Regions from separate parts of the Pseudomonas sp. LY-1 genome, predicted to be linked through region 2. Evidence: riboswitches for the same ligand, from Rfam matches in the RefSeq annotation. Region 2 holds a riboswitch; each other region holds the start of a gene.
What was found. Region 2 has a riboswitch for cobalamin ahead of MOQ67_RS18375 (CbtB domain-containing protein). Riboswitches for the same ligand answer to the same signal wherever they lie in the genome.

Region 1: it holds a riboswitch for cobalamin, as region 2 does, so the genes downstream of both, cobO (cob(I)yrinic acid a,c-diamide adenosyltransferase) here and MOQ67_RS18375 (CbtB domain-containing protein) in region 2, are expected to answer to the same signal.
Region 3: it holds a riboswitch for cobalamin, as region 2 does, so the genes downstream of both, MOQ67_RS21880 (ABC transporter substrate-binding protein) here and MOQ67_RS18375 (CbtB domain-containing protein) in region 2, are expected to answer to the same signal.

Annotation. Positions count from the first base shown of each region.
Region 1 is NZ_CP094353.1:5,018,167-5,021,434, forward strand. It holds gene bluB (5,6-dimethylbenzimidazole synthase) at 1-177, opposite strand, end outside; gene MOQ67_RS22980 (cobyrinate a,c-diamide synthase) at 174-1,541, opposite strand; gene cobO (cob(I)yrinic acid a,c-diamide adenosyltransferase) at 1,538-2,149, opposite strand; cobalamin riboswitch at 2,229-2,472, opposite strand; gene MOQ67_RS22990 (PQQ-dependent sugar dehydrogenase) at 2,572-3,268, shown strand, end outside.
Region 2 is NZ_CP094353.1:4,040,708-4,043,975, reverse strand. It holds gene MOQ67_RS18385 (cobalamin biosynthesis protein) at 1-192, opposite strand, end outside; gene MOQ67_RS18380 (CbtA family protein) at 189-893, opposite strand; gene MOQ67_RS18375 (CbtB domain-containing protein) at 905-1,093, opposite strand; cobalamin riboswitch at 1,191-1,400, opposite strand; cobalamin riboswitch at 1,442-1,641, shown strand; gene cobW (cobalamin biosynthesis protein CobW) at 1,734-2,801, shown strand; gene cobN (cobaltochelatase subunit CobN) at 2,805-3,268, shown strand, end outside.
Region 3 is NZ_CP094353.1:4,785,791-4,789,058, reverse strand. It holds gene MOQ67_RS21885 (FecCD family ABC transporter permease) at 1-381, opposite strand, end outside; gene MOQ67_RS21880 (ABC transporter substrate-binding protein) at 378-1,388, opposite strand; cobalamin riboswitch at 1,503-1,697, opposite strand; gene MOQ67_RS21875 (DNA/RNA non-specific endonuclease) at 1,733-2,662, opposite strand; gene MOQ67_RS21870 (M4 family metallopeptidase) at 2,797-3,268, shown strand, end outside.

The sequences.
Region 1 (3,268 bases), 980 kb from region 2:
GATAAACCGCCACGGTTGCATCAAGCCAACGCTCGGCGCCTGGTGTGCGGCCTGGAGCAAACGGTGCAGCAGTTCGGGAGCCACATCGCCGCCGCTGAAGTGACGCATGTCGCGGCGCTCGGCGATGGCGCGGTAGACGGCCTGGCGCTCGGCTTCGGGGAAGGCGTTGTCGGTCATGAGCCTATCGCGGGCAAGCCCGCTCCCGCAGTGGATTCGTGGTGTTTAGCCGAGTGCGATTTGCCTTCGCCGGGCGCAAACAGCGCAGCAACGGCGCGGGGGTTGGAAGGGAAATAGAAGTGGACGTAGGACGCGGTCAGCCGCCCCTGCCGATACACCGCCTCGGCCCCGCGCCCACCATTGGGGCTCACGCCACGGGCAACGGGCTGCCATTCGGTGCTGGTCAGCGAGTGGTGATAGGTATGACCGCGCAACACACCCTCGGGCAATTCGACGCTTTGCAGGGCCAGGGCCGCGAGCTTCTTTTGCATCACCGCATCGCCCTGTAGCAGGCCGACCAGTTCGGCGCGGATGCCGTCGACATCGGTGAGCGAGTCCAACAGATAAAGCATCCCGCCACACTCGGCGAGCAGCGGTTTGCCGGCAGCGTGATGGGCACGGATCGCATCCAGCATCGCGGTGTTTTCCGACAGCGCCTGGTGATGCAGTTCGGGGTAACCGCCCGGCAGATAGAGGCTGTCGGCATCGGGCAATTGGCGATCATGGATCGGCGAGAAGAAGCTCAACTCAGCGCCCATCGCCCGCAGCAGATCGAGGCTCGCACCGTAGGTGAAGGCGAAGGCTTCGTCACGGGCGATGGCAATACGCACGCCGGCCAGCAACGGTTCGGCGCGGATCACGGGCGGTGCGGCAAAGGTCACCGGCGGCGGCAACGCGACCTCGCAACTGCTGCCCAACGCCTGGGCGGCAGCGTCCAGGCGCAGGTCGAGGTCATTCAGTTCGCTGGCTTGCACCAGGCCCAGGTGGCGACTGGGCAATTCGATAGCGGTCTCGCGGGACAGCGCGCCATACCAGCGCAGGCCTTCGGTGAGGCTGCCTTCAAGCAGTTGTGCATGGCGCAGGGTGCCGACGCGGTTGGCCAGCACCCCGGCGAACGGCAAGTCCGGCTGGTAGCGTGCCAGGCCGAGGGCCAGGGCGCCGAAGGTTTGCGCCATCGCAGTGCCATCGATCACGCCGAGCACCGGGACACCGAAGTGTCGCGCCAGGTCAGCGCTGGAAGGCGTGCCGTCGAACAGGCCCATCACGCCTTCGATCAGGATCAGGTCCGCCTCCCCCGCTGCTTCCCACAGCAAGCGACGACTTTCCTGCTCGCCCACCATCCACATATCCAATTGATACACCGGCGCACCGCTGGCGCGCTCGTGAATCATCGGGTCGAGGAAGTCCGGGCCGCATTTGAACACGCGCACCTTACGCCCCAGGTTGCGGTGCAAACGGGCCAGCGCGGCGGTGACCGTGGTTTTGCCCTGGCCGGACGCCGGTGCGGCGATCAAGACGGCCGGGCAATGACGGGGCTGATTCAAAGTTCGACGCCTTTCTGTGCCTTGATACCGGCCTGGAACGCGTGCTTGAGCATGCCCATCTCGGTGACGGTGTCGCCCATTTCGATCAGCTCGGGCTTGGCGCCACGGCCGGTGACGACCACGTGCTGCATCGGCGGGCGGGCCTGCAGATCGCCAAGGACTTGATCCAGGTCGAGATAGCCGTGCTTGAGCGCGATGTTCAGCTCATCCAGCACCACCAGACCGATGGACGGGTCTTGCAGCAATTGGCGGGACACCGCCCAGGCGGCTTCAGCGGCCGCGATGTCGCGCTGGCGGTCCTGGGTTTCCCAGGTAAAACCCTCGCCCATCACATGGAAACGCACTTGCTCGGGGAAGCGGCGGAAGAACAGTTCTTCGCCGGTGCTGTTGCGCCCCTTGATGAACTGCACCACACCGCACTGCATGCCATGGCCCATGGCACGGGCCAGCATGCCAAATGCCGAGCTGCTCTTGCCTTTGCCGTTGCCGGTCAGCACCAGCAGCAAGCCGCATTCGTTCGGGGAATTGGCGATGCGTTCATCGATCACGGCTTTTTTACGCAGCATGCGCGCCAGGTGGCGTTCGTCGCGCTCGGGGGAATCGGTCATGGCAGCTCTCCGTTGGGGCTGGACAAAAACGGCGGGCAGGAAAAATCAAAAACAGACAGCCAAGCATCGCCCACCGTGATGCTGTTGGATGATCCGGGCCGGTCTCCGGGCTCATGAGTGGCGCGCTAGAGCGCACGCCGACGGCGCGCCTTCCCATATCGCGAGCGATACAGTGGCAAACAGCACCGTTTTGACTCATTTACCGTTGCGGGGGCAGCGCCGGAATCGCGGCAGCACTGTGTACAAGTGCGCTCACTCACCGGCTTCCCTGTTTCACTCAGTCGACCCGTAGGTCACAGAGCACCTGGAACAAGCCGCGAAGGTTAGTGGGTTGGGGGTGGAGCGTCAATTAAAGCTGGCCTTGTACTTGAACCATCGCCGCAACGCACACCTCTACCCTTACAGGCATCCAGGAGAAAACCATGCATAAAACAAGACTCGCCTTACTGATCATGCTCGCGGGCAGCCTTGCCGCCTGCGGCGAAAGCTCGACCCTGAAGGTATCCGACGGCACCGGGCCTTCACCGCAACTGCCGGAACCGAACAAGACGCTGATCCCCACGGTGAACATCGCTCCGGCCATCGGCTGGCCCGCAGGCACCACGCCGACGGCCGCCGCCGGCACCCAGGTGGCGGCCTTCGCCGAAGGCCTGGACCACCCGCGCTGGCTGTACGTATTACCCAACGGCGATGTGCTGGTGGCGCAAACCAACGCGCCGCCCAAGCCGGATGACTCCAAAGGCATTCGTGGCTGGGTGATGGAGAAAGTCATGGGCCGCGCCGGCGCCGGTGTGCCGAGCCCAAACCGCATCACCCTGCTGCGCGATGCCGACCACGATGGGGTCGCGGAGACCCGCACGGTATTCCTGGAAAACCTCAACTCGCCCTTCGGCATGACGCTGGTCGGCAATGACCTGTACGTGGCCGATTCGGACAAGCTGCTGCGCTTTGCCTATCAGACCGGCGAAACCGTGATCAAGACCGCCGGCAGCAAGGTCATCGACCTGCCAGCGGGCAGCATCAACCATCACTGGACGAAAAACGTGGTGGCCAGCAAGGACGGCAGCAAGTTGTATGTGAGCGTCGGTTCCAACAGCAACGTCGCCGAGAACGGCCTGG
Region 2 (3,268 bases):
GCAGTGCAGCGGCAGGTTCAGCCATTGGGTCAGGGCCAGCAAGCCCGGTTCATCCTGCTTGCGATCAAGACTGGCCAGGGCGGTGATGCGATGGCGCTCGATACCGCCCTCGGCGAGGGCGGCGTCCAGCAGGTCCAGCAGGGCTTGAAACTCGCAGCCGCGCTGGCAGCCCAGGCCGACGACCAGGGTCATGCGGTGTATCGATCGTCGCGGTTACGGCGAAACAACCAGGCGCTGATCAGCCCCAACGCCAACCAGAACGCGATGTTGGTCAGTTGCGAGGCGATCTTGAACTGTGCTTCCAGAGCCTCAGGGGCCAGCATCGAATGCACTTCAGGTTGCGGAGCGCCAATCACATGAGGCACCACGAGGATCGCCGCGCCCAGCGCCTTGAGCAGCCAGTTGCCACCGAATACCAGCAGCGCGATACCGGCCGCGGTTGAGGCCGCCGTGCCGATCCACCAGATCTGCCGTTGTGCCAGGTCGGCAGCGGCAGTGCCCGGCAATTCCGGCGGCAGGCCCAGGGTTGGCGCCAGCACGAAGGTTGCGTAACCGGCCAGGCCCCACAGCAGGCCTTGAGCCGTGCGAGTCGGCGCGCGCAGGGTGTAGAGCCCGGCGAGCATCAAGGCGAAACCGACCGCCACCACCAGATTGCCGCCGGTGGTCGACAGCACGCGCTGCCAGCCATCTTCCGGCTCCCAGGCTTCGGCGTCATGGGCGTGTGCAGCGGTGCCGGCGGCGTGCTCGTGTACCACTTGCGTCGCGGCCGGGGCTTTTTCAAAGGTTTCCGCCTGCATGATTAGCGGGGCGACCCAGAAACTTTGCAGCAAGGTCAACAACAGGGCGGCCAGCAGCCCACTGAAACCTGCGGTTTGCGCAATACGCTTGATCATGTCGGCAGGTCTCAATGGCACGGGAACGCGGCGCTGTGGCGGGTATCGTGGGCGGCGTTGTGTACCGCTTCGATATGCGAGAACCCGGCGAAATACACCAGGCACGCGCCGAGGATCGACGCGCCGATGGCGGCGCCCAGGCGTTGGCTCAGGGTGGCGGTGCTGCTGGTGCTAGGCGAGGTGCTGCTGATGATCGACATGGCGCGTCCCTTCAGGGGTTCAGGGTGACACGAGCGCATGCAAAACCCGCGAGCCAGGCACGCAGGGTTCAAACAGCGCCCGCCCACCGCGGGTTTGTTAGATGATTTTTTTCGGGCCGGTCTCCGGGCTTGCGAGGGGGCTCTTGAACTGAGTCCTGAAAGCATCGCCTTCCCATGCACAAAGCACAGTGGCCGTGACGCTTCGCTCGCTTACCGTTGCGGGGGCAGCACCGGACTGGTCATATCGCTATGACGCACCGGTTTCCCGTTTCACCCTGTGAAGGGCACCCGAAACAAGGTGTGTAGGAAAGCATGCAGGGCGACGGTAGTCAAATTGACTGAGCCCCTGTAGCCTTGCACCCTCGAGGTTCTTCGGCCCAGGCCGGAGCTAAGAAGGGAACGCGGTTCAAGCCGCGGCTGCCCCCGCAACTGTGAAGGGTTTATCTGACTGCCACGCCACTGCCATCAAGGCGGGAAGGCGCAGCCAGCGCCGGTCGCAAGACCCGCAAGCCCCAAGCCAGGAGACCTGCCTCGCAACCGATTTTTCAATTCAACCGGGCGGGGTGATCCGGTGACGAAATCTGCTGCTGCGCGTCGCGCAGGGCCTATCGTCCCGTATGCCCGCCCCCAAGGGCATCCGATGAAAACACTGGCCAAACTCCCCGTCACCATCGTTACCGGCTTTCTCGGCTCGGGCAAAACCACCTTGCTGCGCCATATGCTCGATAACGCCCAGGGCCGTCGCATCGCGGTGATCGTCAACGAGTTCGGCGAGCTGGGCATCGACGGTGAAATCCTCAAGCAGTGCTCCATCGGCTGCACCGAGGAAGAAGCCAACGGCCGCGTGTATGAACTGGCCAACGGCTGCCTGTGCTGCACCGTGCAGGAAGAGTTCTTCCCGGTGATGCGCGAACTGGTTGCCCGTCGCGGCGACCTTGACCATATCCTCATCGAAACCTCCGGCCTGGCCCTGCCAAAACCTTTGGTCCAGGCGTTCCAGTGGCCGGAAATCCGCAACGCCTGCACGGTCGATGCGGTGATCACCGTGGTCGACAGCCCCGCCGTGGCGGCCGGCACCTTCGCCGCCTTCCCGGATCAGGTCGACGCCCAGCGCAAACTCGACCCGAACCTGGACCACGAATCACCGCTGCATGAACTGTTCGCCGACCAACTGGCCAGCGCCGACCTGGTGATCCTCAACAAGTGCGACCTGATCAGCCCCGACGACCTGGCCCGCGTGCGCCTGGAAGTCGCCGAAGAGTTGCCGCCGGCGGTGAAGATCATCGAAGCCAGCAGCGGTCGGGTACCGCTGGACGTGCTGATCGGCCTGGGCGCCGGCTCCGAAGAGCACATCGACGGCCGCCACAGCCATCACGATCATCATCACGAAGGCGAAGGCGAAGACGATCATGATCACGATGCGTTCGACTCCATTTCCATCGACCTGCCCCAGTCCGACGAAGCCCTGCTGCTCGACGCCCTGAGCCAATTGGTGGTGCAGCACGGCATCCTGCGCGTCAAAGGCTTCGCGGCGATCCCGAACAAGCCGATGCGCCTGCTGATCCAGGGCGTGGGCACGCGCTTCGACAAACACTTCGACCGCGCCTGGAGCGCCGACGAAGCGCGCATCACGCGCCTGGTGCTGATCGGCCAGGACCTCGACGCGGCGGGCCTCGAAGCGCAATTGCGCGCCGCCCTCAGCGTTTAACCCATGCACCTGCTCAGGACCCAGCCCGGCGGTTTCGTCGCGGACGACAACATTGCCGACCTTGGGCAAACCCCCGCCGAGCTGGTGATCCTGTGCAGCGGCGATTCCAGCCTGGCGCTGCTGGCCGAAGCGGCCCAGCAGTTGCCCGAGGATTACCCGAGCTTGCGCCTGGCCAACCCGATGCAGGTGCAGAACCATGCATCGGTGGACCTGTACGTCGATGAAGTGCTGCGCCACGCCAAGGTCATCCTGATTTCCCTGCACGGCGGCATCGGCTATTGGCGTTACGGCGTCGAGCGCCTGGTGGCGTTGGCCGAGCGCGGGGTCACGCTGATCCTGGTGCCGGGGGATGACCGCCCCGACCCGGAACTCAGCGGCCTCAGCACCGTGGATGCCGCAGCGCGTGACCGCCTGTGGCAGTTCCTGCGCCAGGGCGGCCTGGGTAATGCGCTGGATTTTTATCGCTG
Region 3 (3,268 bases), 750 kb from region 2:
CATCGCCCCGCCGAACGCACCGACCGACAGCGAAACCAAGCCGCCGCCGACGCCCATCAGCACCACCAGGACTGCGCCGGTCGACGCGCCGGCGCTGATGCCCAGCAGGTAAGGATCGGCCAGGGGGTTGCGCAACAACGACTGCAAAATCACCCCGCAGGTGGCCAGCCCGGCCCCGCATGCGGCGGCGACCAGGGCGCGGGTCAGGCGGTAGTTCCACACCACGCCTTCATCGATCGGGTCCAGCACGTAGCCGGCCGCCCACAGTTTGTTGGCGAGTACCTGCAACACCACCTGCGGCGCGATGGCGGTTTCGCCGATGGCCACGCCGGCGAGCACGGCGATCAGTAGCAATGCCAGGGCGAGTAGGGTTCGTATCATTTCGGCAGGTCGTAGCCGTCGATGGCCGCGGCCAGTTGTTCAAGACCCTCGAAGGTCCGCACGCTGGCCTGCAGGGCCATGGCGTCGAGGATGATGATGCGGTTGTGTTTCACCGCGTCCATGTTGCGCGTCACCGGGTCGCTGCGCAGGAAGGCGAGCTTCTGTGCATGATCGTCGGCCGGGTAGCGGCGACGGTCCATGCGGGCGATCACCAGCACGGTGGGGTTGGCCTTGGCGATGGTTTCCCAGCCGACGGCGGGCCATTCCTCATCGGACTGCACCACGTTGCGCAGGCCGAGCGTTTGCAGCATGAATTCGGGGACACCCTTGTGACCGGCCACATAGGGATCGCTGGCCATCTCGGCGCTGGAAAACCACACCAGCGCGCTGGCCTGCTTGAGCCCCTTGCCTTGCACGGTGGCGACGGACTTGGCCAGGCGCGCCTTGAGTTCATCGTTGAGTTGCTGGCCGCGATCCTGCACGTCGAAAATCTCCGCCAACTGGCGGATGCCCTTGTAGATCGTGTCGATGCGGAACGGCTCCAGCCGCGTGCCGTCGGCGCCCACCCGGTTGTTCTTGGCTTCGCAGTCGGAGGGCAGCAGGTAGGTGGGGATCTTCAACTCATGAAACTGCTCGCGGGTGCCCACCACGCCTTGCGGGCCGACCACCCATTCCAGCTCGGCCGCCACCAGTTGCGGGCGCTTGGCGATCACCGACTCGAAGCTCGGTTCGTTATTGGCCAGGCGTTCGATGCCGTCGTTCAGCGCCTTGAACTGTGGCAGCACGTTGTTGAACCACAGCGACGTGCCGACCACTTTATCGCCCACGCCGAGGGCATAGAGCATTTCGGTGGCAGCCTGGCCGATGGTCACGGCGCGGGCGGGCGCTTGCGCGAAGGTCAGGCTGCTGCCGCAGTTCTCCACTGTCAGCGGGTACTGAGTGGGGGCCGCTTGGGCCAGGGCACACAGGCCCAGGCCGGTGAGCAGGGCGGTAACGCGTGGCAGCATTGGGCAATCTCCTTGGAGCCGTACCTGGAACAGGGGGTGTACGGTTCGGAAACACGCCCTCGACCGCTGCGGGTGAGGCAGGCAAGGATGTCCTTCCCGGACACCCCGCCGGTTAGTGATTTTACTGGGCCGGCAGGTCTCCTGACTGATGCGTCGTCGCCACGCTCCAGCCTTCCCGGACGGGGTCCAGTGGCAGTGGGGGAGCGGGCTCGGCATCTACAGTTGCGGGGGCAGTTCCGATTGGCGCGGTGTACCGCGCTTCGGATTCCCTATTAGTCCCGTTTGGGAACCGGCGCGGTATGGTAGTCGATCACGGCGGGGCGATATAGCCTTAGGTCGTCCGGTTACAGACGAATATCTTCAGGGCCCTGGATCAGCGCTTCAATTCGCGTCCCCGTGGCGCGCTCTTCATTGCTGAAACCATCGTAGTCGGCCAGGTTGGCGAAGCGGATACCGGTCAAGCGTTCGATCTGAATCACGCTGCGCTGGTAGGTTCTGAGCTGGCCGAACATGAGGTCGAGCTGACCCAGCTCGCGGTTTTGGTCGATCATGTAGGCGCTGGCGCAGGGCTTGCCGTCGTCGCTGAGGTAGGCGACCACTTTCCAGAACGCTTTGGGGATTTTAACGCCCCGGTAGACGCGGTCGTCGTCCGCCAACACCGGGCCGGTAAACACCGTGGCCCGGGCTTTCCAGCGTTGTGTGTTATCGAGAATGTAGTCCTCGAGTTCCAGCCAGGTCTTCTGGTTGAAGCCGCTCATCTGCGGTGAGCAGTTGGTGAAGTGGAAGGTGTCGGTATTGGCGGTGTTGGCCGCGTCACCCCAGTTGGGGTCCTGTCGGCGCACCAGATGACCGCGGTCCAGGCCATTGTCGGTGTAGAGCGCATCACCCACCTGTGCGCTGATGGGCAGGCGGCCGTCGTAGGCCCAGGCGTCGTTGCTGCGGATGATATCCACATGCTGTGCGCCATCGATATTGGCGCCCACGTAGAGTGCCAGTCGCCTCGAGCGCGACATGGTCACTGAGAAATGCGTGTAGTCCAGGCGCAGCGGCTGTACGTCAGCCAGCAGGGCTTCATCCACCGTGGGCCATGGCACCACGAAGCGGTCGAGAAACGCTTCAGCGTAGCCGCGCCGGTCCTGCAGGTCCTTGGCCGCAGTGACACGCGCAGTCACCGCCCTGGCCTCCATGAGACTCGGGCCGGCCGCGATCAACGGGCGCAGATCGGCGAGCCGGGGGCGGTGCGAAAGGTCGATTTTGGTGGCGCGTGGGGGCATTGTAAGTTCCTCGCAGTCCTCGGATTAACACTACTGCAGCATAGCTTCATGACAATTTGGCCCAAGCCGCCACGGCAGGACTATTCTTGAACGGTTACCCGGACGTTCACCCCACGCCAAAATGGAGCCAGCCAATGTGTGTTCGCCAGCATCGCAACCCGATTTTCTGCCTGATCCCGCCATACATGCTCGACCAGATCGCCCGCAACGGCGATAAAGCGCAACGGGAAGTCGCGTTACGCACACGCGCCAAAGACAGCACGTTCCGTTCGTTGCGCATGGTTGCCGTACCCGCCAAAGGGGCCGCCCACATGGCCCTGCCCATGGGCGCCGAAAAACGGCGTTCGATCTACAGCGCCGAGGGCGCCGATAGCCTGCCGGGCAAGTTGATCCGTGGCGAAGGGCAACCCGTCAGTGGTGATGTGGCGGTGGACGAGGCCTACGATGGGTTGGGCGCCACATTCGATTTTTTCGATCAGGTCTTCGACCGCAACTCCATAGACGACGCCGGTATGGCGCTGGACGCGACCGTTCATTTTGGCCAGAACTACAACAATGCATTCTGGAACTCGAGCCAGATGGTGTTTGGTAATGGCGATCAGCAGC